Regions from separate parts of the Methylophaga sp. UBA3613 genome, predicted to be linked through region 2. Evidence: riboswitches for the same ligand, from Rfam matches in the RefSeq annotation. Region 2 holds a riboswitch; the other holds the start of a gene.
The links. A riboswitch is a leader RNA that binds a small molecule or an ion and turns the genes downstream of it on or off. The one in region 2 is predicted to bind cobalamin.
Positions count from the first base shown of each region.

Region 1 (15,885 bases), 310 kb from region 2:
CTGGTCGAAAAACACGTCAGAACATATTGATTTACAAAGGCTAAAACGCCTACATGGTCTGGGACTTCTGGATAGTGAACCGGAACATCGCTATGACCGGTTAACCAAACTTTGTACACGTTTATTTGATGTGGAGATTAGCCTGATTTCGCTGATAGACGAAGATCGACAATGGATAAAATCGTCACAGGGATTCAGTCAACGGCAAACCGAACGTTCAGTGGCATTTTGTAATCAGACGATTGCTCAGGAAGATATTTTTGTTATTTCCGATACGCTGAATGATAAACACTATGCAGAAAACATCATGGTTACGTCAGCACCCCACATAAGGTTTTATGCTGGTTGTCCAATTCGGGCAAGATCGGGGGAGAAGTTGGGGGCTTTATGTTTAAAACACTCTATTCCCAGAACTTTTACAGATAAAGATAAACAATTATTAAAACAACTGACCGAAATGGTCGAAGAAGAAATCGACTATAACCCACTGTTAGATGAAGATAAGTTGACCGGCTTACTGAATCGTGAGGCTTTCGAACGCAGAGCACAAAAATTACTGAATATTTTTGTACCGTACCAAGCCAGTATTACCATGTATTACTTTGATGTGAATAATTACAAGCGCATCTCCCATGCTCACGGGATTTCTGCAGGTGATGAAGCCCTTATTCATTTTTCCCGAATATTGACAGAAATCTTTACCGATACAGAGTTAATATCTCGACTGGTCGATGACGAGTTTGTCGTTTTGAGTGTATGTGAGCAATCAGAAAACAAACTGGAACAACTGGCTGACGCAGTAAAAAACTATAATGCTAATGTCAGCCCACATCTAAATGTAGAATATACTGTTGGTACGGCTTCCAGTCGCTCGATGGACAACATCGATTTGCAATCTCTATATATGTACGCAGATACCGATCTATACGAGCATAAAAGTCACTAGGGCTTGTTGATCTTTCATAGCCGTCTCTGAAAGTTCAACACAGCTTAAAGCGGTTGAAATATAAAGCGATGGACCAATATTAAAGGTAGTTCATTAATTTTTACTGCTTCACACCAAAACATTCACAATATTTTGCATTAATTCTTCTAACATAATGATTGTTAGAATCGAAGTATATTTATTTTAATTATATGGAAATCCAAACATATAGTTTCTATTTATATATAGTTTTTGTTATTTTGTGCAGACTCAAAGCTCAACTTTTAAGAGATAAGCCAACAACATGAATATCAGGTTGCCCAACGCTCCATTAACCGATGAACAATTGCAACAGCTTAATAATTTACTGCAAGGCCTGGAAGGCTGGCAGGTAGATTGGCTGTCAGGCTATTTGTCAGGTTATCGTGCGGCTCAGGGTGGAACAGCTGCTACGGAAGCTGCACCTTCTCTGCCGGACCAAACGATCAAACTGACCGTGCTTTATGGTTCACAAACCGGTAATACCGAAACGGTTGCCGGCCAACTAGCTGAGAAAGCAAAATCCAGTGGTATTGAAGTCAAATTATGGGATATGGCGGAATACAAACCACGAGAACTGAAGAACGAGCAATATCTGGCAGTCTTAACTTCGACACATGGTGAGGGTGAGCCGCCTGATAACGCAATGGATTTATATGAGTTTCTGGGAAGCCGTAAAGCACCTGGTTTAAAGGGTTTGAAATACAGTGTGCTGTCACTGGGTGATTCCAGCTATGAATATTTCTGCCAGACCGGCAAAGACTTTGATGAACGTCTGCAAAAACTTGGTGCAACCACAGTAATTCCTCGAGTTGATTGTGATGTGGATTATGATGATTTGGCGGAAAAATGGATCGCTGAATTTGTTGAGTCACTGACCAGCTCCATGCAGGCCAGTGCCGCACCACCGTCAGCCTCTGCTGCAATGAGTCAGCTTGAAACCTCCGTTCAATATGATCGCAAACATCCATTTTCTGCACCTTTGCTGGAAAACCAGATCCTCAGTGGTCGCGGTTCCAGCAAGGAAGTGCGGCATATTGAAATTTCACTTGAAGGTTCGGGATTGCACTACCAGCCGGGTGATGCATTAGGTGTATATCCACAGAATGATCCCGTTTTGGTCTCCATGCTGATTGATGCGCTGGGATTCGATGCTGATACTCCAGTAGAGCTTGAAGAACAAACCGAAACTTTAACCAATGCATTGATGCATCATCGTGAAATTACCGTGCTGACCCGCCCATTGGTCGAAAAATGGGCTGAATTGGCGCAATCCGATGAACTGAATAAGCTGATGGAAAGCAAAGCTGCTGTCACTGAATGGATCCGAGGCCGTGATGTTCTGGATTTAGTTCAAAGCTATCCATTAGCCGATATAGATGCCAACGGTTTTATCAAGTTGCTGCGTAAATTGCCGCCACGATTGTATTCGATTGCATCCAGTCAGGCCGCAGTTGATGAAGAAGTACATATCACCGTGGCAACGGTTCGGTATAACGCCCATAACCGTGAACGGGGCGGTGTAGCCTCAACCTGGTTAGCCGATCGCTTGGCCGAAGATGCCACTATTCCGGTGTACATCGATCCCAATAAAAACTTCAAATTGCCTGCCGATGACGATGCGCCAATTATTATGATTGGTCCTGGCACCGGCGTGGCCCCATTCAGAAGCTTTATGCAGGAGCGTGAAGAGCGAGGAGCTCGGGGACGTAACTGGCTGTTCTTTGGTGATCAGCATTTCCTGACTGATTTTCTCTATCAGACCGAGTGGCTGGCCTGGCGTAAATCTGGATTATTAACCCATCTGGATGTGGCATTTTCTCGTGATCAGACCGAGAAAATCTACGTACAGCACCGTATTCGTGAAAAATCCATTGAAATATGGAACTGGTTGCAGGAAGGAGCCTATCTATATGTATGTGGTGATGCGGACAATATGGCACCGGATGTTAATGAAGCCCTGATTGATATTATCAGTCAGCAAGGCAATAAAAGCCGCGAAGATGCCACTGAATATCTGCGTCAGCTGACGCGTGATAAACGCTACCAACGTGATGTGTACTAATGAATACAAAATTACCTGAAGCCGAACAACTCAAACTCGACAGTCGTTACCTGCGTGGCACCATTGCCGAAGGGCTTGAAGATGCCGTTACCGGTGCGATCTCGGAAGATGACAACAAACTGACCAAATTCCATGGCAGCTATATGCAGGATCATCGCGATCTGCGTGATGAACGCCGTCGTCAAAAGCTGGAACCGTTATATTCATTTATGGTTCGACTGCGTATTGCCGGTGGAGTGGTGACTCCACAGCAATGGCTCGGACTCGATGCGATAGCTGATGATTGCGCCAATGGCACGTTACGTATTACTACCCGGCAGACGTTTCAATATCACGAGGTTTTGAAAAAAGATCTGCGTTCATTAATGCAGCAAGTCAATGCATTAGGGTTGGATACAAAAGGCGCATGCGGTGATGTGAATCGAAATGTGGTGACAAATGTCAATCCGCATCAGTCTTCGGTGCATGCCGAAGTTCATCAGATTTCACAAGCTATAAGTGATCATTTGTGCTGGCAGTCGGGTGCCTATGCCGAGATCTGGCTGGGCGAAAAATGTGTCTATCAACCGGGTAAATCTGAAGAACCGTTTTATGGGGATCGCTATTTACCACGTAAATTTAAAATCGGTATCGCCATTCCACCTGAAAACGACAGTGATGTACTGGCCAATGATATTGCGCTAATTGCCATTATTGAAAACAACGAATTAGTTGGATTCAATGTTGCCGTCGGCGGCGGTATGGGTATGACCTATGGTGAGACCGCAACTTTTCCGCGGTTAGCCACCATGGCCGGTTTTGTGCCAAAAGACCAGATTGTCAAAGCCTGCGAAACCATTGCTGCCATTCAACGTGACTTTGGTGATCGCAGTGTCCGGGCGCATGCTCGTTTTAAATACACCATTGATGATCATGGTATTGACTGGTTTAACGAAAAATTTACCGAATACCATGGTGAGGCGATGACGGCTGCCAGAACCTTTGAGTTATTACGCAATGGTGATCGATTTGGCTGGATCCAGGGTGAAGATGGTCAATGGCATCTGACCTTATATATTTACAGTGGGCGGGTTAAAGATACTGAAACGCTTCAATTGCGCACAGCATTGCGTGAAATCGCCAAAATCCATACCGGCGAATTTCGCATGACCTGTAATCAGAACCTGATTATTGCCAATATCAGCCCTGAACAAAAACCGGTTATTGAAGCATTGGTTGAGCAGTACCAACTGGATATCGGTGAACGCCGTCCGGCCTTGCGTTTAAATGCGATGGCCTGTGTAGCATTGCCTACTTGTGCTTTGGCGATGGCTGAATCAGAACGATATTTACCCACGTTTCTCAGTAAGCTGGAACAAATAATGAGTGATGTGGGCCTGCCGGAAGAGCTGATTAATATCCGCATCACCGGCTGTCCGAATGGCTGTGCCAGACCTTATCTGGGTGAAATTGCGTTAACCGGTAAAGCGATCGGACGCTATAACCTGAATCTGGGGGCTGATTTCAGTGGTCAGCGACTAAATCGTCTGTATCTTGAAAATGTGGACGAAGCCACCATCCTGAATACGCTAAAACCAATGATTGAACAGTTTGCTGCTGAACGTGAGAAAGACGAGCATTTTGGCGACTTTCTAATCCGTGTCGGTATCCTCGGCGCCGAACGCACACCGGAAATGATGCATAAGCCTTTGAAAGATTGACATAAAACACAGAGACACAGAGGTTTAAAAGAAATCTATCCGCAGATTTCGCTGATTGACGCAGATTTTTGTTAAACGAAATATTTAATTTGTCTCGGGTTACGCTACGCTAACCCGACCTACAAATTTCATTTTTTTATTAATCTGCGAAAATCTGCGTAATCTGCGGATATTTCAAAACCTAATTCATTCGGCGGTATTTGATACGTTCCGGCTGATGATCTTTGCCATAACGCTTGAGGTAATCTTCGGCATATTCACTATAGTTACCTTCAAAAAACACCACGCTGGAATCGCCTTCATAGGCAATCATATGGGTACAGACACGATCCAGGAACCAGCGATCATGCGAAATGACTACTGCTGAACCCGGGAAGGCCAATATGGCTTCTTCCAATGCACGTAATGTTTCCACGTCCAGGTCGTTGGTCGGTTCGTCGAGTAATAAAACGTTGCCACCTTCTTTAAGCAGTTTGGCCATATGCAGGCGGTTACGCTCACCACCGGAGAGATCCTTCACATATTTCTGCTGATCTGAGCCCTTAAAATTAAACCGTCCACAATAGGCACGAGAAGGGGTCTGATAATTTCCGACAGTAATCATATCGGCACCATCAGCTATTTCTTCAAATACCGTTTTCTTGCCATCCAGTTCACGTGCCTGGTTTACATAAGCCAGCTGCACGGTACTGCCGATTTCGATTTCACCGGAATCGGGTTTTTCTTCACCGGTAATCATGCGGAACAAGGTAGATTTACCGGCACCGTTAGGGCCGATGATGCCGACAATTGCACCGGGGGGAATCGTCAGACTGAGATCTTCGAATAACAGTTTGTCGCCGTAGGATTTAGTGACGTTATGCAGTTCAATCACTTTGTCACCTAAACGCGGGCCAGGTGGAATATAGATTTCCTGGGTTTCATTACGTTTTTGAAATTCTTTTGAATTCATTTCTTCAAACTGTTTCAAGCGCGCTTTTGATTTTGCCTGACGACCTTTGGCTCCCTGGCGTACCCACTCAAGCTCAGCTTGAATGGCTTTATTGTGTGAGGCTTCCTGTTTCGATTCCTGTGCCAGACGTTGATCTTTCTGTTCCAGCCATGAAGAGTAATTGCCTTCATAAGGAATACCACGACCACGATCAAGCTCAAGTATCCAGCCCGCGGCATTATCCAGGAAATAGCGATCATGGGTAATGGCAACTACGGTACCGGGGTATTCCTGCAGGAAGCGTTCAATCCAGGCAATCGATTCAGCATCAAGATGGTTAGTCGGCTCATCAAGCAATAACATGTCCGGGTGATCGAGTAATAACCGGCATAATGCAACACGACGACGCTCGCCACCGGATAACACCGCTACTTTGGCATCCCAGGGCGGCAGGCGTAACGCATCTGCTGCACGTTCCAGAGCATTGTCCAGATTATGACCATCTTTGGCGGTGATCAGATTTTCCAGTTCACCCTGTTTTTTAGCGAGTGCATCAAAGTCGGCATCCGGTTCGGCATAAGCTGCATAAATCGCATCCAGTTCATCCAAAGCGGCTTTGACATCTGAGACTGATTCTTCAACGATTTCCCGAACGGTTTTGCTGTCATCCAGCTCAGGCTCCTGAGGCAGATACCCGACCTTCATATTCGGCATCGGTCTGGCTTCGCCAATATAATCTTTATCCTCACCGGCCATGATGCGGAGCAGGGTAGACTTACCAGAGCCATTTAAACCTAATACACCGATTTTGGCACCAGGGAAAAATGACAGGGAAATATCTTTTAAAATTTCGCGTTTTGGCGGCACGATTTTGCCAACGCGGTTCATGCTATATACGTATTGAGCCATTTTAAAATCCAATAAAACAGGAGTTCAGTAGAAGCGGTGATTCTACCTGAAATTACTTTTGGATTCGCGGGCTGAGCGAAAATCTTTTAATGAAAAAATTAGTCATCAATTAAAATCAGCTTACCGGTTTGTGGATCTCGATATACCTGACCAACAGCTTCGTAACCACTACCATCCTGCACCTGCTGCTGCATAGTATCTGGCATTGTTGGCAGTTCCTTACCGAGAGTGATTTCCTGCGGCTGTACTTCAAAATGATCCTGTAAGTCCGAACTGAACGCGACCAGTGCAGCGATTAACCCACAGGCAAATACCAGCACAATATCAATCAAATTGGCCAATGGACCTAACGGATCTTCATCGGTATCGAGAAATGAACTGCGACGCCATTTATCCATTTTGCTGTTCCAATTCAGTTAAAGCAGCGTCATACCAACGCCGACGCATCCGACCAATGACAAAGCCGATCATGCCAGCCAATAAGCCAATAACCGTGGTATCAAACGCCACTGTCATCGCCGTAGTCAGAATTTTTAGTTGTCCTTCGCCTAATGCGGCGAGGCCTGGGCCCAAGGGAATCAAGGTGCCCATCAACCCGAGCATGGGTGCCAGTCTGGTAATAAAATCGGCCCGTTCAATTCGGCGTTTGCCCAGAGCAATCAATGCTTGGCTATCAGAATGCTGTGATAAACGGGCGATTCCCCAGAAGCGCTCGCCAATGGCAATACCGGTTTCATATACGGCCAAACCGACAAAAAACAATAACGCCCAGACGACCGGGGTTAATAACAGTCCGGTCAGCTGGTGCATTAATTCCAGTGAAAAATGTGGATACATTACATAGCTCCTTTACGACCGCGCCATAATCCTGCGGCAACGATTACTGATAATGCCAGCAACGTCCACAGCCAAAGCATTTTGCTATCGGTGGAGCTGGTTTCTGTAGTGTCCTCAGCAGCTTGATTGCTATTCTCGATTTGCTGGCTATCCTGCTGATTCAATTGTAATTCCTGTATATGAGTTGGAGGGGAGGCTGTTTCTGAAGTCTGTATTCGGCTTCGTGCCAATACGGCTTCCAAAGCTTTAGCCTGATCCGCATCGAGATGTGATTTCACAAAATCATACATTGGATGATTCGCATGGGTATGACCACTTCCGGGAATGCCTTTTTCAATAATATTGGCAGCAAACTGCTCGGCCAATTGTTTTTGAGTATTCAAATCAGCATCCCAGAATTCTTTATCTATGGCGACCAGCATCACTGCCAGGATATTGGTTTGCACATGTTGTTGATGACTATCACTTAAAAACTCATCCAATCCTAATTGCAGGCTGTCATCAACATAAACGGCTTTTACCTCTTCCCACACATGGTCAGTAATGATTTCCGGACTGGTCACCTGCCACCCCCAAAGATATTCGATAAATTCACTGCCCATGGTGCGCGCACCGGCATAACCTTCATTCATTAACGGCTTAATCCATTGTGGATTCAGATAACGGGCACGCAGCTCTCCCAGCAGGACTTGTGGCAAGTCATCGATTCGCAGATTATCGTTGTTACTGTGATTAATCACCGCGCTGCCTGGTTGCTGACCACTAACTGTTTCCACCGCCAGATTAAAACCACCCAGATAATCAAATGCATCATTGTTATCCATCAGGCCATACAGATTACTGGCACGACCCAAAAAGGTTTGTGACACTCCGGCAAGTTGCTGTTTGAACAAGTCCGGTTGCGATTCACCCTGCAAACCACTGCCATAAGCATGTGCCATACGTTTGATAAATACGTCAGCCAGTTCACTGCGATCTTCCCAGGCAGCTGAACGTTCAACCAGACGATTAATGCCAGCACCATAAGCCCCCGGGGCAATACCAAATACACGAAGGCTTGTTTCACGACCTAATTGTGCCGGATCGATATCCGGTTGTTGGGCCAGCCGTTGTATGGCCTCATTTACCCAATTGGCGGCCACCAAGTTTTTATCCAACGCTTCATCGCCGCCTTGTTGCCATTCACCTAAAGCTTCCAAAGCAGCGTTAAGGGCGACAGCCAAAGCAGGATAATCACGGATAATCAGATCCCGACTGGCATCCAAGGCCAATAAGCTGGCTTTATCCAGCAATACCAGATGTTCGCCATATAAATCCCGGAATAAACCTGAAGTGGTAAACAACACATCCAGCCGCTGTGGTTGTTCCTCATTTAATGGCAGACGTTCGAGACCTTTGATAATGCCACGGCTATTCCATATCGGGCGGACACCCAGCAGCTTCATACCAAACGCAATCATGGCACCTTCATCCCGCACTGAATCAGAGGCCCATAAAATCACCCCTTGTTTATTGCGATCGCCTACTTCATGACCTTCAATATTGCCCTTTTCGCCGGCCAAGACCGGTGCGGCCAGTTGTTGACCGATATCAAAACCCACACGGGTTGGCAGCAGGCTGCCATCCAACGCATAAAAATTACGGCCAGTGGGCAGAGCATCCGGCGTGCGAATGGGATCATTGCCTTTCCCCGGAGAGATAAAACGACCATTCAAACCATTCAAAAGCGCTTCAATCTCAGCCGCTGGAGACATTTGCAATTTTTGATAGATAGCTTGACGTTGAGCCTCGCTGGAATCGGTGTTGTCCAGAATTGAGTTCATCATGGTATCGAGTCCATCCGCGGACCAATCCCGGCCAAATACATGCAGACCCAGTGGCATAAAGGTCTCTTGAAAATTTGTCAGATAATGACCGACTTCATGCAGTAGAAAATCATCATCAATTTCATCGAAACCGGCACCACGCACTTGCAGCTCTTCATCCATGCTGGCGATCAATTCATTACGCAGACCCATAGTTTCGATTTGTTCACGCAGGCTGCGAATAGCCCGATCCCGTGTGGCTTTATCTGAAGCAGCTTCGGCGCTTTCAATCAACTGACGTAGTTGTAGCAGATCGTCATAAAGTTCAGTGACGGCGAGCGGGGGAGTCAAATGATCGATGATAACTGCCTGTCCACGGCGTTTGGCCTGTATGCCTTCACCGACGCCATCGACTATATATGGATAAAGACCCGGAACCTCACCGGCAATAATAGCGGGGTAATCATCTTCACCCAGACCTACACTGCGTTTGGGTAAAAACTCATAGGTTGAATGTCGACCAACATGCACCATAGCATCAGCGTTAAATTGCGACTGAATATAGTGATAAAACGCCAGATATTGATGTGGCGGAGGGAAAGACATATTGGCATGCAACAGTTCTTCGTGAATCTCCCAACCACGCGGTGGTTGCGGGCCGATAAACACATTGCCAAATTGCACGCCGGGAATCAGTAATCGATTATCCCAGACCATCACTTTGCCGGGTACTTCACCCCAACCGCGAATACCTTCAATCTGCATTTCCAATAATGCATCATGTAAGGATTCGCTATGCTGCCAGTCGGGCTGATGGCCTTGAGCAGCTGCATCGATGATCTGCTGATAATCCTGTTCCAGCTGATTTAATAAATCCAATGCTCGACTGCGGCCGGGATGACGTAAACCATCCAGTGCATGATGCAGATCCGTGGATGTTTGCTGCATAAATGCCGTTAGCAAATTGAGTTGAGATTGGCGAGTTGTCACACTGTCCAATGCCAGTGCCTGCTCAATAGCATCACGCATCCGCTGCTGTAATGCTGCCAAAGGACCATCAATCATTTCAGCCTGAACAGTTGCCGGTAACTGTTTGAACCAGCGTTGATATTCATCCGCTGTCATGGTGTTGGCGACCTTGGACATCGCTGATAATGCTTGTGCGTCTTCAGGTAAATTCACCCCTTTAAGTTGCAGCATATCCAGCAAAGATTCCGCATCTTTTGGCAGCTCACCAGTCTGATAACCTGCATTTTTCAGGCTATTCAATATTTCCAGCAGACTTTCAGGCACATTCAGATTATCAGCACCGATATTATGTCTACCGGGGGGATGGTTGTAATACACAATGGCGACACGCTTATCGGCATTGTCTTTTTGTTGTAGAGCCAGCCAGCCTTGCATGCGCAGTGCCTGACGGTTTATATGTTCTTTAATTGGTAGACTTTGCGTCAGCTGGGCCCCGGTTTGTGGGTCCATCTTTGCAGGCTCGGTCAATGCCAGAATCTGTGGCTGACTGACACCTTGCAACTCCGGCATGGCAATCCGATAATGAATCGAATCGCGAGGAATACCCTGTGAAGATAAGGCATAATCCGCCTCACTTAATTTATTAAGACGAATACCTTTTAAAACCGGAACATTAAGCTCAGTAAATAATTGTTCAACCTGCTCACGACCATCACCACCACCAATCACAAAGTCCTGAAAAGAAACGATTCCCCATGGTGTGTTTGGCAAAGATTTGTTCATCACCTTTTTGATCGTCTCAATAGCCTCAACACTGGGTTCGCCCCAGGCGGCCAATACGGAAACACATTGACTGTTCAGCGCCTGACAATACTGCTGATGCAGTTTCCATTCACCTGTTAAATCGCCGGTATCATGATCGACCAACCAGACAACAGGATTTGTTGTATCAAGTTGTTTGGCTAGTTCAGTTGGGCTTAACCATTGAGTTTTATCGTCTTTATGCAAAGCAAAGCGTAAAGCCCCAACAGGTTGTAATTCGGCTTTTTTACTGCCTTCTGTGAGCAACATGTCCAGCAGACTGCGTGAATTCTCTGTCGAACGGTTAACCCAGTAAGCACGAGCCTGTAACCAGTTAGCATACTCGGGATATTGAACCTGTTTGGCCTCTAACAGAGTTGTTGTGCTTAATGAGGCTTTATCACTCAAGATATGATTAGGAATAGATTGTGTAACCGGATCGCTATTTAATTCGATAAGCCGCTGGTCACTATGTAAAACATAGCGTTTTTGATCATTGTTATATTGCCGAACGAGTAATCGTTCCACAGGATCGCCAAATACACCAACCACTAATATGCTTGCACTGTTATCAATTAATTGCTGTAAGTCAGCATCAGTCAAAGCATTAAGCTGACTGACCGTGCGGATTTGAATGTCTGCATCAGGCTGTTGTTGTAATAATTGATGTGCTCCAGAGACCAAAGTCGGGGCAGAGCGATCTGACACAATAACCATTACATGATGCTCACTGGCATACGCACTTGAAGTTATCAGAGAAAACAACAGGGCAAATAGAAAAATGGGTCGGTGAAAACACAAGCGATATTTAACAATATAAGACATCAGACATCCTGCCGTAGCAAAAGCAGCTACCAGTTAGGTAAATAGCGGGCAGGGGACAGTATGGGTGTAATCTCGGAACGTTCAGGCACCCCGCCACGACTCCTTAGTTAGCTTCGGGCCGGTCTCCGGACTTACAGCTTAGCCATATTGGGGGCTGATTTTCTTTACTGGCCATTACGAATGTTGGCGATGAAAGATAAAAACAGACCCTCGGCATCATGTCTCGTCTTCCCATACTGTTAAGTACAGTGACTGTCGATCTATCAGGCAGATAGCGACCAGAGCAATGAAATAACTGTTTACCGTTGCGGGGGCAGTACAGGAATAACCAAATAAGAGGCGCACCTGTTTCCCGTTTAACCTTAATCACATGTAGCAATAAAGGCACCTGAAACTGCCTGCGATAATACAGACAAATGGTAATCAGTCAAACTATGCGATATTGGCAGTAATACGTTAATAAGACTGATCGTGATTTTGAGATAGTATTTGGCTGAACGTTAATAGCCCTTAGCTTTCATAGTCAGTAAGCTGTTTAATACTATGGGTAACTAATCCATAATCAATCACGACATTAAATTCAATAGAAGGAGAGTAAATATGGAATGGATATTACTAGGGATTGTCGGCCTGCTGATTTTATATGTGATTATTGAATACAATAAATTGGTTCGGCATCGCAATATCTTCCAGAATGCATTCAAACAGATAGACGTTACACTTAAGCAACGTCACGACATGATTCCGCAGCTGGTCAGCACCGTTAAAGGCTATGCCAAGCATGAACAGGAAACGCTTAATGGGGTAATTGAAGCCCGCAATCAAGCAGAAAAAATGCGTGATCAAACCGACTCGGGCGATGCAAAGTCAATGCTGGCGCTTGGACAGGCTGAAGGTGTGTTAGGTAAAGCAATGGGCGGCATCTTCGCTTTATCAGAAGCTTATCCGGATCTGAAAGCGGATGGTGCTTTCCGTGATCTGATGGAACAGCTGACCAGCATTGAAAACAAAGTGGCAGCCTCGCGCCGCGGCTACAACAATACGGTGCTTGAATATAACAATGTTCTGGAAACTTTTCCGACCAATATCCTAGCCAATATGTTCAGCTTTACTCGCGCCTCAGAGCTGGAGTTTGATGACCGTGAAGCGATTCAAGACGCGCCCAAGGTTGAGTTTTAAAAATGGCTGCAATGAGCAGCTATCAACTGGGTGCAAATGCCCGAAAACAAAGTCGATTGATGATGACTTTGTTTATTTTTTCTGTGGCGTTGATTGCAGCCGTGATTGCCTCGCTGGCTTCTGTCAGGATGAGCGGCGACAGTATTAATCAGACTGAACAATTAATGGTTAACTGGCAACTATTTGGGTTGGTTGCTGCCGGCGTTGCTATGGTGATTGTTCTGACCTCTGTTTGGAAAATAGTCACCATGGGCGGTGACGGTGCAAAGGTTGCTCAGGCTTTGGGAGCGACTGATATTAACGAGATAACCGGTGATCCCTTGGTTACACGTTATCAAAACATCGTTGAGGAAGTGGCGCTGGGAGCCAGCATTCAGACACCGCAGGTTTTTATCATTGAAAACGAACCCGGAATTAATGCTTTCGCTGCGGGTAGCTCTCCCGATAATGCGGCTATTGCCGTGACTCGTGGCGCATTAACGTTATTGAATCGTGATGAGCTGACAGCAGTAGTCGCCCATGAATTTGCTCATATTCGTAACCTCGATATGCGGCTCAACCTTCGTGTAATCGGTTTGATTCACGGCTTGATGGCACTTTATGTTGTCGGACGGATTCTGATGCATTCAGGTGGGCGCGGCAGAAAAGGTGGTGCTCAAATACTGTTAATCGGAATTGCTCTGATTCTACTGGGATTACTAGGGGCTTTTATGGGAAAAATCATGCAGGCAGCGATATCTCGTCAACGTGAATATCTTGCTGATGCGGATGCCACACGTTATACCGGTGATCCTATTGCGTTAGCGGGCGCGTTAAAAAAAATAGGGGCCCTCAGTCAACAAGGTGCCAATAAAGTCAGACATGATGAACTGGAAGAGGCTAGGCACATGTTGTTTGCCGAGCTTTCAAATAAAATGTCTGGAATGCTGTCTACACATCCACCTTTGGTAAAACGAATACAGGCGCTGGAACCCGGGTTTGACCCGGAGATTAACGGCTGGCCTGAGATAGAAAATGCTCCATAAAATAATTATCCCTCACCCCAAATAATACCTATTTGAAGTGAGAGATAATGGTTAACACTAATTATAGCGTCTGCGTAATAAATCGTTTACCAGGCAAAGTAACACGTAAAAGCCAACCAGTGGAGCCAATCCATAGACTAGTCCGGCTTGCAGTTGTGGGAGGTACGGTAAAGACAAGGCCATTGCAATGGTAAACCAGACATAGGCGACATATAACACCAGGAATAAGAAGCCTTCAAATCGATTTAACGTGCTTCCCAAAAAGAATAAGGGTAAACATAAAATCGCCACAGCCAACATAACAGGTACATCAATCTGCATCAGCTGTTCGCTTGCCAGTAATGGAGTAGGGGAAAACAAACCCGACAAACCCAATACCGCCAGAATATTAAAGATATTGCTTCCTACCACATTACCAATAGCAATATCCCGTTCACCTTTGATGGTCGCAACAACAGAGGTCATGACTTCTGGAAGTGACGTGCCAGCGGCGATAATGGTTAAGCCAATAACGGCTTCACTGACACCAAACGATGAGGCAATCGTCACCGCACTTTGAACCAACCAGCGCGCACCCAAAACCAGCAAGGCTAATCCGACGATAATTAGTAATATATTTAGCCAGGTCGGTGCCGGTTTCTCATCAACCTCTACTGTTGCATCAATGCCCGTTTTTTTGCCCTGATAAAACAGAAACACCGTGTATAAAATAACACCAGCTAACAAAATGGCTGCTTCAAGTTTGCCAATGGTGCCATCCTGAATCATCCACAACGCGACAAAACTGATGCCAATCATTATCGGTACGTCTTGACGGATCAATTGTTGTGAAACCATCAACGGCATGATTAAAGCCGCGAGACCGAGAATAAACAGAATATTGAAAATATTACTGCCCACCACATTGGCGATGGCCAGTTCAGCCTGACCGGAAAAAGCCGCTTTGACACTGACAGCCATTTCAGGAGCACTGGTGCCAAATGCCACCACCGTTAAACCAACCACTAAAGCGGGAATTCCGAAACTGGTTGCTAAACGCGAGGCGCCTTTCACCAGTAATTCAGCTCCTATAATCAGTAGAATTAATCCTGCAACCAACATCAACCACGTCATCTTTTTATCCTTGATAAATGCTTTACAGTGAGATCTTGTTCACCATAAAGCATTAATTATTAATTACTTAGCGTTTAAATTTAAATCTGAATTTATCTACATAATGGCGTCCAGTTTCTTTTGCATTTCTTCAGCAGAAAGTCGTAATTGTGGCAGACCTTTGCGTAAGCGTTGCTGGCCCATCCAAAACACAATCGGTGCAGCGATAAACACCGATGAACTTGTACCAATCACGATACCGAATAACATCGGTAGAGCAAAACTAGCTACTGCGCTGCCACCGGCAACTGCCATCGGTATTAATGCCAGAAATGTGGTGACTGACGTAAAGACCGTTCTAGTCAGCGTTGAAGTGATACTTTCATTAAGTAATTCCAGCATCGGTTTGTCAGGCGTTAAGCGTAGATTTTCCCTAACCCTGTCAAACACTACCACTTTGTCATTCACCGAATAACCAATCAATGCCAATAACGCAGCAACCGCCGTAAGATTGAACTCTACCCCGGCCAGTACAAAAAAACCGATGGTTTTGGTTAAATCTAACGCAATGGTTAATGTAGCGGCTAAAGCAAAGTGGTACTCAAAACGGATCCACAGATACGCCAGCATGCCGAATCCGGCAAATACAATGGCCAGAATAGTGGCATCGCGGAAATCACCACTGACTTTTGGTCCAACCATTTCAACACGCGGAAAACTGGCATCAGCCGATATTTCCGTTACCGTGGTTTTGATGGTTTCAACCACCTTACCACTCGCTAC
Region 1 covers NZ_DFLS01000006.1:146,454-162,338, reverse strand. Annotated here, with positions in the region: gene B3S93_RS07010 (EAL domain-containing protein) at 1-946, shown strand, start outside; gene B3S93_RS07005 (assimilatory sulfite reductase (NADPH) flavoprotein subunit) at 1,230-3,029, shown strand; gene B3S93_RS07000 (NADPH-dependent assimilatory sulfite reductase hemoprotein subunit) at 3,029-4,729, shown strand; gene ettA (energy-dependent translational throttle protein EttA) at 4,911-6,569, opposite strand; gene B3S93_RS06990 (DUF2149 domain-containing protein) at 6,668-6,967, opposite strand; gene B3S93_RS06985 (MotA/TolQ/ExbB proton channel family protein) at 6,960-7,406, opposite strand; gene B3S93_RS06980 (cobaltochelatase subunit CobN) at 7,406-11,806, opposite strand; cobalamin riboswitch at 11,906-12,213, opposite strand; gene B3S93_RS06975 (LemA family protein) at 12,407-12,985, shown strand; gene B3S93_RS06970 (M48 family metalloprotease) at 12,988-14,010, shown strand; gene B3S93_RS06965 (calcium/sodium antiporter) at 14,068-15,123, opposite strand; gene secD (protein translocase subunit SecD) at 15,220-15,885, opposite strand, start outside.
Region 1: linked by a shared signal. The riboswitch ahead of B3S93_RS06980 (cobaltochelatase subunit CobN) and the one ahead of B3S93_RS08370 (TonB-dependent receptor domain-containing protein) in region 2 are both predicted to bind cobalamin.

Region 2 (15,885 bases):
TTCCTGCACTGCAAACTCAATGTCCTCAGCAATTGAATCATCTACTGATGCGGTTTCTTCAATATTTTCGAATTCTGTTGGTTCTGGCTGTACGGGTTCTTCATGTGCATTCTGTGCTGCAATTTCCTCAGAATCAATTTGTTCAAACGGCTGATCTGCTTCGGAGATATCCTGTACATTCTGACTGGCAGACGGTTCTTGAGCTTCAGCCATCCCAGCGGAATCAGCTTGCTCAATAAACAAATCTGTATCCCAGTCCGTTTCAGCAAACTCCTCAGCAAAGCTGTTTATTTCTGCCTCAGTGTTAGGTTCTGAAGATTCTTCAAATGGCTGTTGGTTTAGATCAGTAGACTCTGCCTGCTCGGCTATCATCTCCTGTTCATCCATAGACGAATCTTGTTCTGAAACAGATGGATAATCTTCTTCATTTTGTTGCAGAGTTTCTTCTAATGTTTCGGCAGCTGCATTATCACTTCCAGCCAGTTCAATGCTTTCTGTTCGTTCGAAAGGTTCTGCAGTCTCTTCAAAAGTGAGATCCGATATAACTGACTCATCCAACTCCGCCAAAGTAGTGTCTAATTCAGACTGTTCAACAGGCTCATTATGTGACTCAATGGCATCGATATCAGATTCTGCTAATTTATTTTCTTCAGGGAGGCTGGTTTCTGCATCATTTTCAATAACGTTTTCGAACTCTGTATTTTCCTGCTCAAGATCATTAGAAGCACTTTCTAACGACATGTCAGTGGCACGCATAAGATCATCAATTTCGGTAGCCGAAATCATATCTTTTGCGTCTGAATCCACTTCGTCAATTTGTTCAATATCTAATTCAATATCGGCTGGCTGAACAGCCTTAGTTAGACCTTGATAGGCTAAGTCATCACTTTCAAAAGCATGAAATTTCAGTTCTTGATGTTCAAATGCTGCCCCGTCGTCAGTTATTTCCTCATTACCTGCTACAGGAATTGTGGATTTTCCATAAATATCAGGCACCTGATTGGTCCAGGCTTTATTCAAGTGGGCCTTCATACCTTTTGGTTCAGTCGCAGCACTGACTGTTTCGGTCTCGGTTTCAATATCTGGCTGGTTTTCTTTAACTTCCGTTTCAGTGGATGTTTTACCGTAAACATCAGGAATTACCGGATTCCAGTCAGTCTTCAGAAAATCAGCCATCCGCATCGAGCTGCTTGCCGGTTCAGGTTCTGGTTCTGGTTCATCTTCTTTGGCCTGTTCATCCGCAGCCAAATCAAAATCTGTCATCGAATCAGCAGGATTATTATCTGATTCACTGGCAAGAGACTCCTCAACAATCTGGTTTTGAGCAAAAATATCATCGACATCGACTTCATCTGATTCGCTTTCTGCCAGTTCAATATCAAAATTTTCATCTGTATCACTTAGCTCTTCGACAACAACCGTTTCGTCATCAAGCTTTTCCATCTGTTCAACAATGGTGTCTGCATTCTCATCATCAAATACACCATCAAAATCTGCTACAGGTTCTTCTTCCGGTTCAGTATCAACTTCAGGCTCTGACAGTTCTTCTGGTAATTCAGTATCAACCGCAGATTCCTCGACCAGTTCTTCATCAACCGCCTCTATCTCCGGGGCATCAGGATCCTGCTCGTTATCAGCCTGCATAATGCTGAGGGTTGCGTCAGTTAGCGAGGTGATTTGGTCAGGAAAGTTATGCAGTGTTTTTTCGTCTTGCTCAGAATACAAATTAACAATTGATTTAAAAATTTCTTTTTCACGTAGCACCAATTCCTCGACCATTGAATCCAGTGCTTCACCGCTTAATCCATAGCGTTCGCTCAGTTGACTGCCTAATGCAGCCACACGTTGCTCGTAGTTATTTTTGATTAATTTGGCAGTACGTGCCGCTGCAGCTTTGGTGCGTTTATGTTTGCGATGCGCACGGATAAACATCCAGATAAACAAAACAGCATAGATGGCTGCCAGCTCATAGGCCAGCCATTGAAAAACCGGATCAGTCATCGACATTTATAATAAGTCTCCAGGTAAAAGCTGCCGGCGACGGCTGCGATGCCAAAACCAGAATCCCATTATTAATAACAACACAATAACGGCATTACCAATAGCTAAAATGACTGTGTCAGAAAGCTCGAAGGTTGATTTAGGTATTTCTGCATTAGGTTCATCCGCAACAGGATCTATTATCACCGGTTCAAATGGCTCATCATTAACCTTTTCGGCAGCAATAGGCGTTTCTGAAGTAATTGTCAGTGACGCACCGGCTGCTTCGTCAAGCAACTGGATAGGCTTGGGTTGTAAAAAAACATTACGGCCAGCCGGAGTTTCCCCCCGAATCTGCAACGATAATTGATAAGCGGTTTCAGGTTGTAAATCGGCCACTGTCAACTGCCAGGCATTTTCAGACTGCCGTAATACTTCGTAGGGGAATTCACTGCCATCTGGTGCACTGAGTAAAGCAGAGATTTGCAGAGATTGAGGATCAATCATACTGGCATCAGCAGACATAGACAGTCGATGACTGCGACTATCAACATCCAGTTGAGTAACAGTGACATCAAATGGCAGCGCTACTACGTTGACGGATTGTCGCCGCTGACGTTCGAATGTATCACTTTTTGCTGTGATCACAATATCATTTTGTCCGCTGTCAAACAGCTTGCCCAAATTTGCCATAAACGTCGCCGTCTGGTTATTTAAGGTCATTTTGTTATTGATCGGTTCACCCTGCAATGGTTGAGTGCTTAACTCTGCCGTAACCAGTTGCAGAAAATCCTGTCGATCAATCTGTTTACCATGGTCGGTTAATTTGGCGACAATATCAAACTGCTCTCCAGCAAGAATATTATTTGGCAGATCAATTGTTTCCATCCGCAGATCTGTCAATACCATTACCCTGTTATCCGGATCGATATTGCCATCAATAAACCACTCTCCAGACATTGGTTGATCGATAGTAATCAAATCAAAATGTTTTTCCTGCATCCAGCTTACTGATGGCTCATGAGTTTCATATGATTGGTTTTTTTGATCCGGTTGAACCAGTTGGGTGACATCGGTTTCATTTTCACGAAACACCAATATCGTCATTTCATTGACACTGGTATCAATGGTAAATCGATTATCCACAAGTGGAACCGAGTCACGTTGAGTGGCTTGTTCAAACAGATGCAGAAAAACACGTTCCAGCTCATCCGCATTATCCACCTGGTGATACCAGCCATCTGTAGCCATTGATAATTGTTTAAGCAGTTCGTGATCAGCGTCTTCAGATAAGGCAATGGTATGTATACGAAAGCCTTTTTGTTTTATTTGCGGCAACAATTTATTGATGATGTTCTGCCGTGATTGATCGCTGGATGCTTTTCCCTGATGCAAATCAACCAGACCATCTGATAACAGGATAATGCTGCGTTGCTTGGCTGGATCAGAAACTTTGACATTAGCTGTGGCTTTTTGCAGCGCCTGCTCAATATCAGTAAATAAACCATGAGAGTGAATTTCGGAGGATTTTTGCTGAACGCGTTCTCGCCAAGTATCATCAGCTTTTTGTAATGGCACCAGCATGTTTACGTAGCGGGCAAAGGTCCAGACACCACTTTCAGCATCACCCGGCATCAACCCACCTAATAATCTCAGGCCCGGCGATCGTAGATTCTGGGGGTCATTTTGTTTCATGCTGCCAGAGACATCAATAATGATGCGTACATCAGCGTTTGGGTTAGTATCCGCGAGTGCGGGTAACGCAAACCAGATGAGCGGCAGTGCCAGTAATAGCTTCAATATTCTCTGCATAAAAACAACCTGTTTGACTTGAAAAGCGGCAGAAAATGTCATTACTGACGATTTCCTGACGCGAATTGTTTTATTTCAGACTCAATATGCAGGTTTTATGCCGATAGTTCAGTTATTTACTTGTCAGGCTTAAAGCAGATCCAAACCGCGCTGTATATCCTGTTGAATATCCTCAACATTTTCCAAGCCTACCGATAAACGTAGCATGCCATCACTGATACCTGATTCAGCTCGCGCCTCAACTGACACTCGACCATGAGTTGTTGTGGCCGGATGGGTGATAGTGGTTTTGGTATCACCCAAATTGGCCGTTATCGAAATAAACTGTGTGGCATTAATCAATTTCCAGGCAGCTTCCTGTCCGCCTTTGACTTCAAACGCAATAATGCCACCAAAATCAGATTGTTGCTGTTTTGCCAACTGATGTCCTGGATGTGACTCGAGCCCCGCATAAAACACCTGGGTAACCTGTTTCTGCTGCTGCAGCCAATGTGCCAGTTGATTGGCATTGGCTGAATGCGCTTTCATGCGTAAATCCAGTGTTTCCAAACCTTTCAGAAAAGTCCAGGCATTGAATGCACTCATGGTGGGGCCTGCTGAACGCAGGAAACCGTATACCTCTTCTCCAACCCGTTGCGCATCGCCGACCACCGCACCACCCACACAACGTCCTTGCCCATCGATATATTTGGTCGCCGAGTGAATGACGATATCGGCACCGAGTACTAATGGTAGTTGCAACGCCGGTGTACAGAAACAGTTATCAACAATTAACAGGCAGTCATGTTGCTTAGCCAAAGCCGATAATGCAGCTAAATCAGCAATTTCGTTAAGTGGATTGGAAGGTGTTTCCAGAAATAACGCTTTGGTATTGGGCTTGATCGCCGCTTTCCAGGCTGCCAGATCGGTTAACGGCACATAGTCTGTCTGCAAACCGAATTTGCTCAGATACTTATCAAACAAAACCCGTGTCGTACCGAACACACTACGTGAAGAAACAATATGATCTCCGGCAGCGCATAAGCCCATAAAAGTAGCAAGGATAGCGGACATGCCCGAAGCTGTTGCCACGCAGGACTCACCCTGTTCCAATGACGCCAGGCGTTGTTCAAAAGTACGTACGGTTGGATTGGTAAACCGTGAATAGATATTTCCCGGTTCATCTCCGCCAAATCGTGCTGCCGCCTGTTCCGCGCTATCAAACACAAAACTCGATGTGGGGAAAATCGGTTCGGAATGTTCACCTTCGGGCGTTCTTACCTGTCCGGCACGCACTGCGCGGGTAGCAAAACCTTTGTCTTTAAGATTGGTCATGACAACTCTGAAATAGCTGGAAAATCCTGACATTCTAAAAGATAAGCCTTATTGCTGACCAGCTTTATCCTTAAGTGGCTTAGAGAAATAAACCTCAGGAAAGAGATTTAAGGAAATATTGGAAAATGGCTTTATTAATAATGGTGAAATTAAGCAGTTATGCTCAGCCAACAATGACTGAGCATGCAACAATGAATTACCTTATTGCTGATAATGTAAAGACAACATATAAGTGCGATCTAAGGTATTGAAGTTGTTGACGGTTTGATATTCCTTATCGAATACATTCATTGCATTTAACTTAACTGACCAGTCGTTATCTATCTGATAAGCCACTCTGAAGTCCACCAGACCATAACCACTTAAACGCGTGTTGTTAGCGGCATCATCATAACGATAATCACTGACTTTCCAGCTGCCGCCAATTAACCAATCACCAAACTGACGATCAACATGCAGATTCGCGAAGCGCTGTGCTCTGCGTGGTAGCTTATTACCCGTTTCTTCATCTTCGGGTGTAAGCACAGTCGCATTGAACTGTACCTGCCAATTCATCAGCGTTGTAGCCAAATCGAACTCAAGACCTTTAATTTTGGCTTCAGCCACATTTTCAGTGGTGGGAAATTGATACACCAGCAAATCACGGATTTTGTTCTGGAAAGCATGAACTCCCCAAGTACCCCAATCCGTGTTGCCTAACAAACCAACGCCATAGTTTTTGGATTTTTCGGCTTCTAAATCGGGATTGCCAACAAAAAAACCAACATCTGGATAATAAAGTTCATTAAATGTTGGGGCTTTAAATGCAGTTCCTACATTCGCCGTAAACTGAAGTGCCTGTGTTAATTGATAGCCCCACTCTGCAGTGCCAGTAGTTTCTTCCCCATAGGCTTCATTATCATCATGACGTGTACTTAATAACCAACTGTGATTACCTGCATGCCCCTGCCAGCTGATAAAAATCGCCTTGTTATCACGTGAGGTTTCATCGTAATCAATCGTGCCCTCAATATGATCGTTATCATAATCCAGCCCAACATTGAGACGTTGCTGTTTTGACAGCATAAAAGTATTAACCAGACTGAAAAACCGATGACGAGTATTGAACGTGCCATCGGCAGTACCATCCGCATAATTATCTGACTCGTCGCGGGATTCAGATAAATTAAAGGACATTAGCCAATTATCCGTGAATTGATAACGTGAATTTACACCCATAACCTGTTGAATATTATCAGCATAAAAATCTTCGGTCAGGGAAAAACTATCATAATGATTTTGTGATTGAGCGCGTAAAAAATTCGCTCCAACACTCCAGTCCTTATTGATATCGTGATCAATTTTTGCTGAAACACTATTATTTCGATAACCATCATGATCCGGATTATCTTCTTCTCTGGCATTAATTCCATTGGTTGATTGATGCGAGAAATTGGCATGATAACGAGTCGTTTCATTACCTCCACTTACGCCCGCACTTGCCTGTTTAGTATTATGACTACCAATATCCACCGAAGCATAGGGAGTTGGATCCTGGTTTTTACCTTGCCGGGTAAATATCTGAATGACGCCACCAATCGCCTCTGAACCATACAAACCAGACCTCGGTCCACGTACGATTTCAATTCGTTCAATCTGATTTACCGGAAAGTCCTGGATGGCAGCCCCTCCTGATGTAGCAGAATGCCATTTAACCCCATCAACTAAAAAAAGCACATGATCTGAATTTGTGCCTCGTAAATAGACACTGCTGTTTTTCCCCAAGCCACCGCTATTTGAAATATCCATACCTGGAAACCGTGACAGTAAGCTGGGCAAATTATTAATCTGCAAACGATCTATATCCGCACGTGTGATAACGGTATTCGGGGCCAATGCATTTTCCGTGGGCATACGGTTTGCCGTAATCGTCATTGCATCAAGGGATTCCTGTTCAGCCAGAGCCGTAACAGAGAAGGTGGAAGTAGCCAGTGCCGCCAAAGTCAGTCGTGCACTGACACGCAAAGGCATGGCCTTTGTTGAAGGTTTCATATTGTCTCCTAGGGATACGCTCACCCGCGATCCAGGTTAATAAAGTCACACAACACGATTCGGTTGTGATGAACTTCAGGCCGGTCTCCGGACTCACGTTGTGGCTTGCGCCAGTACATCCGCCTTCCCACGATTAATACGCAGTGGCTGATTGGATGCATTTTCAACGTTTACCGTTGCGGGGGCAGTGTTGGATTTTCACCAACTTCCCGTTTAACTCTGATGGATATCAAAGCACCTGAAGAGGCGCGCATCTTAAATCTCCCATGGCTTATCGTCAAACCTGATAAGGACAATTAATGATTTCCAAATTGACAATATAGCTTGCTAATCCTTATTCTGTCGGCAGTTTCAGGTGTCGCGAAAGTGATGAAACGGGAAGTCGGTGCAGCCAAACATTGGATAAACCCGACACTGCCCCCGCAACGGTAAATGAGTTCAGGTTGAACGTTACGCCACTGTATCTATTACGGGAAGGTGTTCAACCGGTGACAACACCGCTCATGAGTCCGGAGACCGGCCTGAAATATCCTGGTCTGTTGACCGAAAATGCTATTAACCAAGTTGTGCGGGTGAGCACATCGGAGAACCTCAATGTCGTTATTATCTCTACGTCAGCAACTGATCGTGGCTGCACTTCTTGTCTTATTAATGGTGATGACTCGTGGTCATCATTTCGCCGATATCAACGTTTTACCCAGCGCCTCCTGGGCAGTATTTATGCTCGCCGGATTTTATCTGGCCTCAAAATTGTGGTTTCCGGCTTTTTTAGGTCTGGCTGTTGTGCTGGATTTGATGTCGGTATACATAGGCGGCGCCAGTAATTTCTGTGTTTCGCCATCTTATGGCTTTTTACTGCCTGCATATGGAAGTTTGTGGCTGGCAGGTCGCTGGTTTCAATCCAAATACCAATTTAACTGGACTGCTCTGTTTACACTGGCGATGACGCTGGTGACGGTTACCGCAGTTGCCGGCCTGTTCAGTGGCGGTGGTTTTTACTGGTTTTCAGGTCGTTATGTCGATCCAACCATGGCTGAGTATCTGACCCGGTTTGTCCAGTCCTATCCTGGCAACCTGAGTAAATTAAGCTTTTATATTGCTGCTGCCGCGGTGATTCATATCAGCTTCCGTTTTGCGAATTTGAGCCAGCGCAGTAATCAGCTACGTTAATGTCACAGCAGCCGCAAACCTGCGCTGCGCTGATTATTGCTGCCCCCGCCTCAGGTCAAGGTAAAACAACCGTTACCGCGACCTTGGCGTGGCATTATCGACGTCAGGGTAAACAGGTCCGAATTTTCAAAGTGGGTCCAGACTTTCTGGACCCAATGATCCTGTCATTTGCCTCCGGCCATCCGGTTTATCAAGTTGATTTATGGATGGTCGGTGAAACTCACTCCAGACAATTGATTGCCGACGCCGCCAAACAGGCAGATATCATTCTGATTGAAGGCGTGATGGGTTTGTTTGATGGTACGCCTTCCACAGCTGATTTAGCTGCCATTATAGAAATCCCGGTGTTAGCGGTCATTGATGCCAGTGCCATGGCACAAACATTTGCCGCTTTAGCATTCGGCTTAGCCAACTTTCGTTCGGATGTGACGTTGGCTGGTGTTCTGGCCAATCGTGTGGGCAGTGCCAGACATGCTGAAATGCTGACGTCCGCTTTACCTAACGATTTACCTTGCCTTGCTAATATGCCTCGTCAAATTGAAAGTCTGCCCAGCCGTTATCTGGGTTTGGTTCAGGCTGATGAACTCACGGATTTGACTGAGCGTCTGGACCGACTGGCAGATAGCATTCAGCTCAATCCCGAATTTGTTTTACCGCAAATCAAACTAGACTACGAACCTGTTGAAGCTTTACCGCCATTATTAAAAGATCTTCGCATCGGCGTGGCTAAGGATGCAGCGTTTGCCTTTGTTTATCAGGCAAATCTGGATTGTTTAGCCGCTATGGGGGCTGAGCTGATATTTTTTTCACCATTAACGGATACAACGCTTCCTGAGGTGGATAGCCTTTATCTGCCCGGTGGTTACCCTGAACTGCATCTGGAAACACTCAGCCAAAATATGTCGATGCGCCAGGCGATATGTGAACACATTAATGCCAATAAACCGGTTGTGGCTGAATGTGGTGGCATGTTGTATCTATGCCGTTCCTTGACTGATAAAAATGGCCATCAGGCTGAAATGTGTGGCGTGCTGGCAGCTGATGCCAAATTACAAGCCAGACTGACAGCCTTGGCTTTGCAACAAGTCACTCTTGATAATCACACTTTACGTGGGCATACCTACCACCATTCCATGTTGGAAACCCAACCGGCCGCTATCATCTATGCTGAATGCCCGAATGGCAATAAAGTCAGTGAAGCCGTGTTTCAGCAACAACGCCTGACCGCCAGCTATATCCACTTTTATTTTCCGTCAGCCCCTGAACTCATTGCCCGCTGGTTTACCCCATGAGTCAGGATAAATACCGCTTTAATGACCAGGATCGTGAGGCTGTATATCGCGCTATTGGTGAGCGTCGTGATATGCGGCATTTTATTGCTGATCCAATCGATCAGGATATTCTGCAGCGATTATTTCAAGCAGCCTGGCAGGCTCCCAGCGTAGGACTGATGCAACCTTGGCGGATGATTCGGATTACCGATACCGGCATCCGCAATGCTATTCATCAAATCGTTGAAAATGAAAGAGTGCTGACTGCCAAGGCGTTGGGTGAGCGTGAAACAGAATTTCTGCAGCTGAAAGTCGAAGGCATCAAGGATTGCGCTGAAGTGTTGGTTGTCTCGTTGATGGATAAACGTGAGTCGCATATTTTTGGTCGCCGCACCCTGCCGGAAATGGATCTGGCATCGGTCTCATGTGCCATTCAGAATATGTGGCTGGCTGCCCGTGCCGAAGGATTGGGCATGGGCTGGGTCTCCTTATTTGATCCCCAAAAATTAGCCGATTTATTGGGGATTCCTGATGGGGCCTGCCCGGTGGCGATTCTGTGTCTGGGTCATGTTGATGATTTTTACCAACAGCCCATGCTGGAGCAGGAAAACTGGCGACAACGTCAGCCTCTGGATGAACTTATCTTTGAAAACCGCTGGGAAAACAATACTAAGTCATGACCTTTATTATCATGCTCAGCGCTTTGATCATTGACTGGTTTGTCGGTGAACCGAAACGGTTCCATCCTCTGGTCGGCTTCGGCACTTTGGTGAACAAAATCGAAGCACGTCTTAATCACTCCCATCATCATCGGTTTGTTCAGTTTTTTTTGGGTATTCTGGCATTGGTCATTTGTGTGGTTCCAATAACGGTTCTTACTTACCTGATCAGCCAGATTCCGTTCTGGGGCAGCTTATTTTCCGTGGTGCTGTTAACGCTGTGCCTGGGTCATCGCAGTCTATTTGACCATGCCAGGCCTATTCTGCATGCCATGCAACAAGGCGATATCAAACACGCCAGAACATTGACCAGCCGAATTGTCAGTCGTGATAAAGATCATATTGATGTGAATAAAGCGACGATTGAATCCGTGCTGGAAAATGGTAACGATGCCGTTTTTGGTACGCTTTTCTGGTTTGTTATCGGTGGTGCAGCCGGAGCGGTTGCCTACCGTCTGGTCAATACGCTGGATGCCATGTGGGGCTATCGAACTCCACGCTTTTTCTATTTTGGTAAAACGGCAGCTCGGTTGGATGATGTATTAAATTTTGTACCCGCCCGACTGACCGCTTTAAGTTATGCCCTGCTTGGCAATACTCAAAAGGCATTGAGTTGCTGGCATCAGCAAGCACCGTTATGGGACAGCCCAAATGCCGGCCCGGTAATGGCCACTGGTGCGGGGGCTTTGGATGTTCAACTCGGTGGGGCTGCTTGTTATCACGGTGAATGGCACCAACGCCCCTTGCTCGGCACGTCAAATATTGCTGAAGCAAATGATATTGGGCGTGCTCTAAGATTAGTGTCTTACAGTGTGTTGTTATGGCTTTCCGTCATAGGGATTGTTACGGGGATCATTTATGCTTAATCACGGCGGCAGAATTCAAGCTTATGCCAAACAATATGGCATTGCTCAAAAGGAATGGCTGGATTTATCTACTGGTATAAACCCAAACGGCTGGCCCGTACCAGAACAGATCCCGGCAGAAATTTGGGCAAGACTGCCTGAAAATGAAGATGATTTAATCGATCAGGCTAAAGCGTATTATCAATGTGAACATATTCTGCCAGTTGCCGGATCGCAGGCCGCCATACAAATCTTACCGACATTAAGATCAGCTTGTCGCGTTGCTATTCTTTCACCAGCATACGAAGAACATCGCCATTGCTGGCAGGTAGCCGGTCATGAAGTGGTCGCGCTGGAAAGTTTTGAGCTGGATCAACAGATTGATATGTTTGATGTGGTGATTGTTATTCACCCGAATAATCCCAGCGGTGAAACGTTTGATAGACAACGTTTATTAAACTGGCAACAACGTTTGCAAATGCGTAATGGCTGGTTGATCGTCGATGAAGCGTTTCTTGATATCATACCAGAGCAAAGTCTGGCACCACTTCCTTGCCAGCATGGATTAATCATTTTACGTTCGCTGGGAAAGTTTTTTGGCCTGGCCGGTGTAAGAGTCGGGTTTGTGATCACACACCCTGATTTGTTAAAGAAAATAGCCGAAAAATCTGGCCCCTGGCCGATTGCTACAGCATCCAGATGGATTGCCTCGCAGGCATTAGCTGATAAAAACTGGCAACAGCAATCGCGTCAGTATTTACCGCAACATGCCCAACGACTGACAGAGCTGCTCGGTCAATATAAATTAACACCCAGCGGCGGTTGCGCCTTATTTCAATGGGTTAAAACCGCTCATGCTGCCAGCATTCATCATCAACTGGCCCAACAAGGTATTCTCTGTCGATTATTCGATCGACCGGCAGCCTTAAGGTTTGGCTTACCGGCTACTGAACAGGACTGGCTACGTCTGGAAACCGCATTACAGAAGGTCGAACAACCATGACAGCTAAGACTTTAATGGTTCAGGGAACAACATCGGATGCTGGTAAAAGCACACTGGTAACGGCGTTATGCCGCTGGCTGGTCAAACAGGATTACTCTGTCGCACCCTTTAAACCGCAGAATATGGCGTTGAACAGTGCTGTTACAGCAGATGGTGGTGAAATTGGTCGTGCTCAGGCCGTTCAGGCCCAGGCCTGCAACCTGCCGCCGCATATCGATATGAATCCGGTTTTGCTGAAACCCAACAGTGATACCGGTGCTCAGGTCATTATTCATGGCAAAGCCATTGCCAACATGGATGCCCGCCTTTATCACGACTATAAAAAAACCGCGATGACGGCAGTATTGGAATCGCATGCCCGTCTGCTTAAACAATATGATGTCGTAATGGTGGAAGGTGCCGGATCACCGGCAGAAATCAATCTGCGCGATCGGGATATTGCCAATATGGGTTTCGCTGAAGCCGTGGACTGTCCAGTGATCCTGGTTGCTGATATTGATCGTGGCGGTGTATTTGCTCACTTGGTGGGTACTTTGGATCTTCTGTCAGCTTCTGAGCAACAGCGTGTTAAAGGCTTTGTAATTAATCGCTTTCGCGGTGATATCAGCTTATTGCAATCCGGTCTGGACTGGTTGGAGCAACGCACTGGCAAGCCGGTTCTGGGCGTTCTGCCCTATCTGCATGGTCTGCATCTGGAGGCCGAGGATGCGATTAATATTACTCAGGTGAAAAAAGCCGAAAATGTGCTGAACGTTATCGTACCGGTCATGCCTCGTATCAGCAACCATACCGATCTGGATCCATTACGGCTGCACCCAAACGTAAACTTACAATTTATCGGCCCAGATTCACCGATACCGCCAGCCGATTTGATCATTCTGCCAGGTAGCAAACATGTCAGCGCTGATCTGCAATGGCTGGAACAGCAAGGCTGGCCTGCAGCGATTCAAAAACATCTGCGATACGAGGGCAAACTGCTGGGGATTTGTGGAGGTTTTCAAATGCTGGGTAAGCAGATTGATGATCCAACTGGCGTTGAGGGTTTGCCTGGCACTTGCAAAACAGGTCTCGGCTTACTGGATATGTACACTACCCTGCATGCCGAGAAACAACTACGGCAAAATCAGGGACAGTTATTATTCAATAATGCTGCCATCAGTGGCTACGAAATTCATGCCGGTGTCACCGAAGGCAAAGCTTTATTGCGTCCGCTGCTACAGTTATCGCATGGCCCGGATGGAGCGATCAGCGAAGATAATCAGATTATCGGCACGTATCTGCATGGACTTTTTGAACAGCAAACAAGCTGTGATGCCTTGCTGCAATGGGCTGGACTGAATAACGTAAGCAGTTCGGATTATCATGCTTTGCGGGAAGCAGATATTGAACGACTGGCAGAGATGGTTGAGCAGCATATGGATACCACAGCACTACTGACTATTTTAAAGGCAGCAAATGGCTAAAACCCTGATCCTTGGCGGTGTAAAATCCGGTAAAAGCAGACTGGCTGAACAACGCGCTATCAACAGTAAATTAGCCGTCTGCTATGTGGCGACGGCTCGTGCTGATGACAGTGAAATGCAGCAGCGTATTGCATTGCATCAACAGCAACGCCCTGCTCATTGGACTACTATCGAAGTACCGCTAAATCTTGCCGCTGCATTGCAGCAACAGGACGATGCAGATAAATGTATTTTGGTGGATTGTCTGACCTTATGGCTGACCAATTTGCTGCTCACCGATGATGAGAATTTATTAACTAACGAAATCCAACTATTACTTGAGACCTTGCCAACTCTACAGGCTGACATCATTTTGGTCAGCAATGAAACCAGTATGGGCATTGTGCCGATGGGCGAATTGACCCGGCGCTTTTGTGATGAAGCCGGCAGCCTGCATCAACAACTTGCTGTGCTGATGGATAATGTCATCCTCACCGTGGCCGGTTTGCCGCATGCTTTGAAAGGAAACTGAATGATCGACTTCACCCAATGGTTAACATTACCTGCCAAAGCGATTGACCAAAATGCTGCAGATGCAGCGTTAACGCGACAAAGCCAGTTGACCAAACCGGCAGGGTCATTAGGTCAACTCGAACAATTAGCAGTGCAACTGGCAGCACTGCAAGGCACAACGCCCCAAGCCGATCATGTGCATATCACCGTTTATGCAGCTGATCATGGTGTAATGGTAGAAAATATTTCGGCCTATCCACAATCCGTTACCGCCGCAATGATTCGTAATTTCGCCAGTGGTGGCGCGGCTATTAGCGTATTGGCGAAGCATTTGGATGCTTCGCTGGACGTGATCAATGTTGGCACGGTCAGTGAATTGGAAGAGATTAAAGGTGTGCAAGATCAGCGGATTGCTAATGGTACTGCCAACTTTCACCAGCAAGCTGCGATGACTGAAGCCGAATGCCAACAAGCCATGCTGATTGGTCAACATAATGTCGAATGCTGCATGCAGAACGGCGCCCAGCTTTATATCGCCGGTGATATGGGAATTGGCAACACCACAGCAGCCAGTGCAATGGCCTGTTCGATGTTGAATCTACCAGCCAGTCAATTGGCCGGTCCAGGCACCGGACTAAATGCTGAAGGCGTCTCGCATAAAGCAACTATCATTAAAGAATCCTTGTTATTACATAAAAACCATCTGGATTCTCCCTTAGCCATTTTGCGTTACCTGGGCGGCTTTGAAATTGCTGCCATGGTCGGCAGTTATTTACACTGCGCCAAATCTGGTCTGCCGGTGGTGATTGATGGCTTTATTAGTAGCGTGGCGGCTTTATCTGCTGAACAAATCTGTCCTGGTAGTCGGCAGTGGTTTTTATTCAGTCATCACAGCGCCGAACCCGGGCATAGCAAGATTTTACAGGCGCTTGAGGCTCAGGCTTTAGTGAACTTCAATATGAGGTTAGGCGAAGCCAGTGGCGCAGCCGTTGCTATTCCGTTACTAAGAATGGCCTGCGCTCTGCACAATCAAATGGCGACGTTTGAAGAAGCGGCCATCGCCGGAGCCATCAACTAATGCGAGCTTTGTTAATCGCCCTGCAGTTTTTAACTATTCTGCCGGTCAGATTGCAGGGTGAATTTACTGCACAGGATATTGGCCGCTCGTTATTGTTTTATCCAGTTGTCGGCTTACTAATCGGTATCGTGTTAAGCCTTCTGGGCTGGAACCTGACATCTCAGTCACCAATGGTCTCCGCCATATTGGTATTAGCGGTCTGGGTAACCATCACCGGGGCATTACATATCGATGGATTGGCTGACAGTGCCGATGCCTGGTTGGGTGGCATTGGCGATAAAGCTAAAACCCTAAGCATTATGAAAGACCCGGCAGCTGGCCCTATTGCAGTGGTGACAATCGTATTAGTGCTGTTAATTAAGTTTGTCATGCTGACAGTTTTACTCGCCGAACAGAACTGGTGGGCATTAATCTGGTCTGTGATACTGGCCCGCACAGCTTTACCATTATTGTTTTTAACCACTGATTATGTGCGGCCCCACGGTTTAGGCAGCATCCTCAAACAACAGCAATCTGGCGTGCATACACGACGGTTGATGCTTCTAATCGGTGTATTGGCTTTATTCAGTGTCGGCCTGTTTGCCCTGTTGTTTGGGTTATTGGTTTTTCTGTTGCTACGCTACCTGATGGAGCGTCGATTAAACGGGTTTACCGGTGATACTGCGGGCGCAATGGTGGAACTGCTTGAAACTGCATTATTAATATTT
Region 2 covers NZ_DFLS01000006.1:455,082-470,966, forward strand. Annotated here, with positions in the region: partial or broken gene B3S93_RS08355 (hypothetical protein) at 1-2,007, opposite strand, end outside; gene B3S93_RS08360 (vWA domain-containing protein) at 2,008-3,834, opposite strand; gene B3S93_RS08365 (O-succinylhomoserine sulfhydrylase) at 3,922-5,106, opposite strand; gene B3S93_RS08370 (TonB-dependent receptor domain-containing protein) at 5,308-7,137, opposite strand; cobalamin riboswitch at 7,199-7,394, opposite strand; cobalamin riboswitch at 7,474-7,676, shown strand; gene B3S93_RS08375 (hypothetical protein) at 7,732-8,307, shown strand; gene B3S93_RS08380 (cobyrinate a,c-diamide synthase) at 8,307-9,599, shown strand; gene bluB (5,6-dimethylbenzimidazole synthase) at 9,596-10,258, shown strand; gene cbiB (adenosylcobinamide-phosphate synthase CbiB) at 10,255-11,163, shown strand; gene cobD (threonine-phosphate decarboxylase CobD) at 11,156-12,145, shown strand; gene B3S93_RS08400 (cobyric acid synthase) at 12,142-13,608, shown strand; gene cobU (bifunctional adenosylcobinamide kinase/adenosylcobinamide-phosphate guanylyltransferase) at 13,601-14,119, shown strand; gene cobT (nicotinate-nucleotide--dimethylbenzimidazole phosphoribosyltransferase) at 14,120-15,178, shown strand; gene B3S93_RS08415 (adenosylcobinamide-GDP ribazoletransferase) at 15,178-15,885, shown strand, end outside.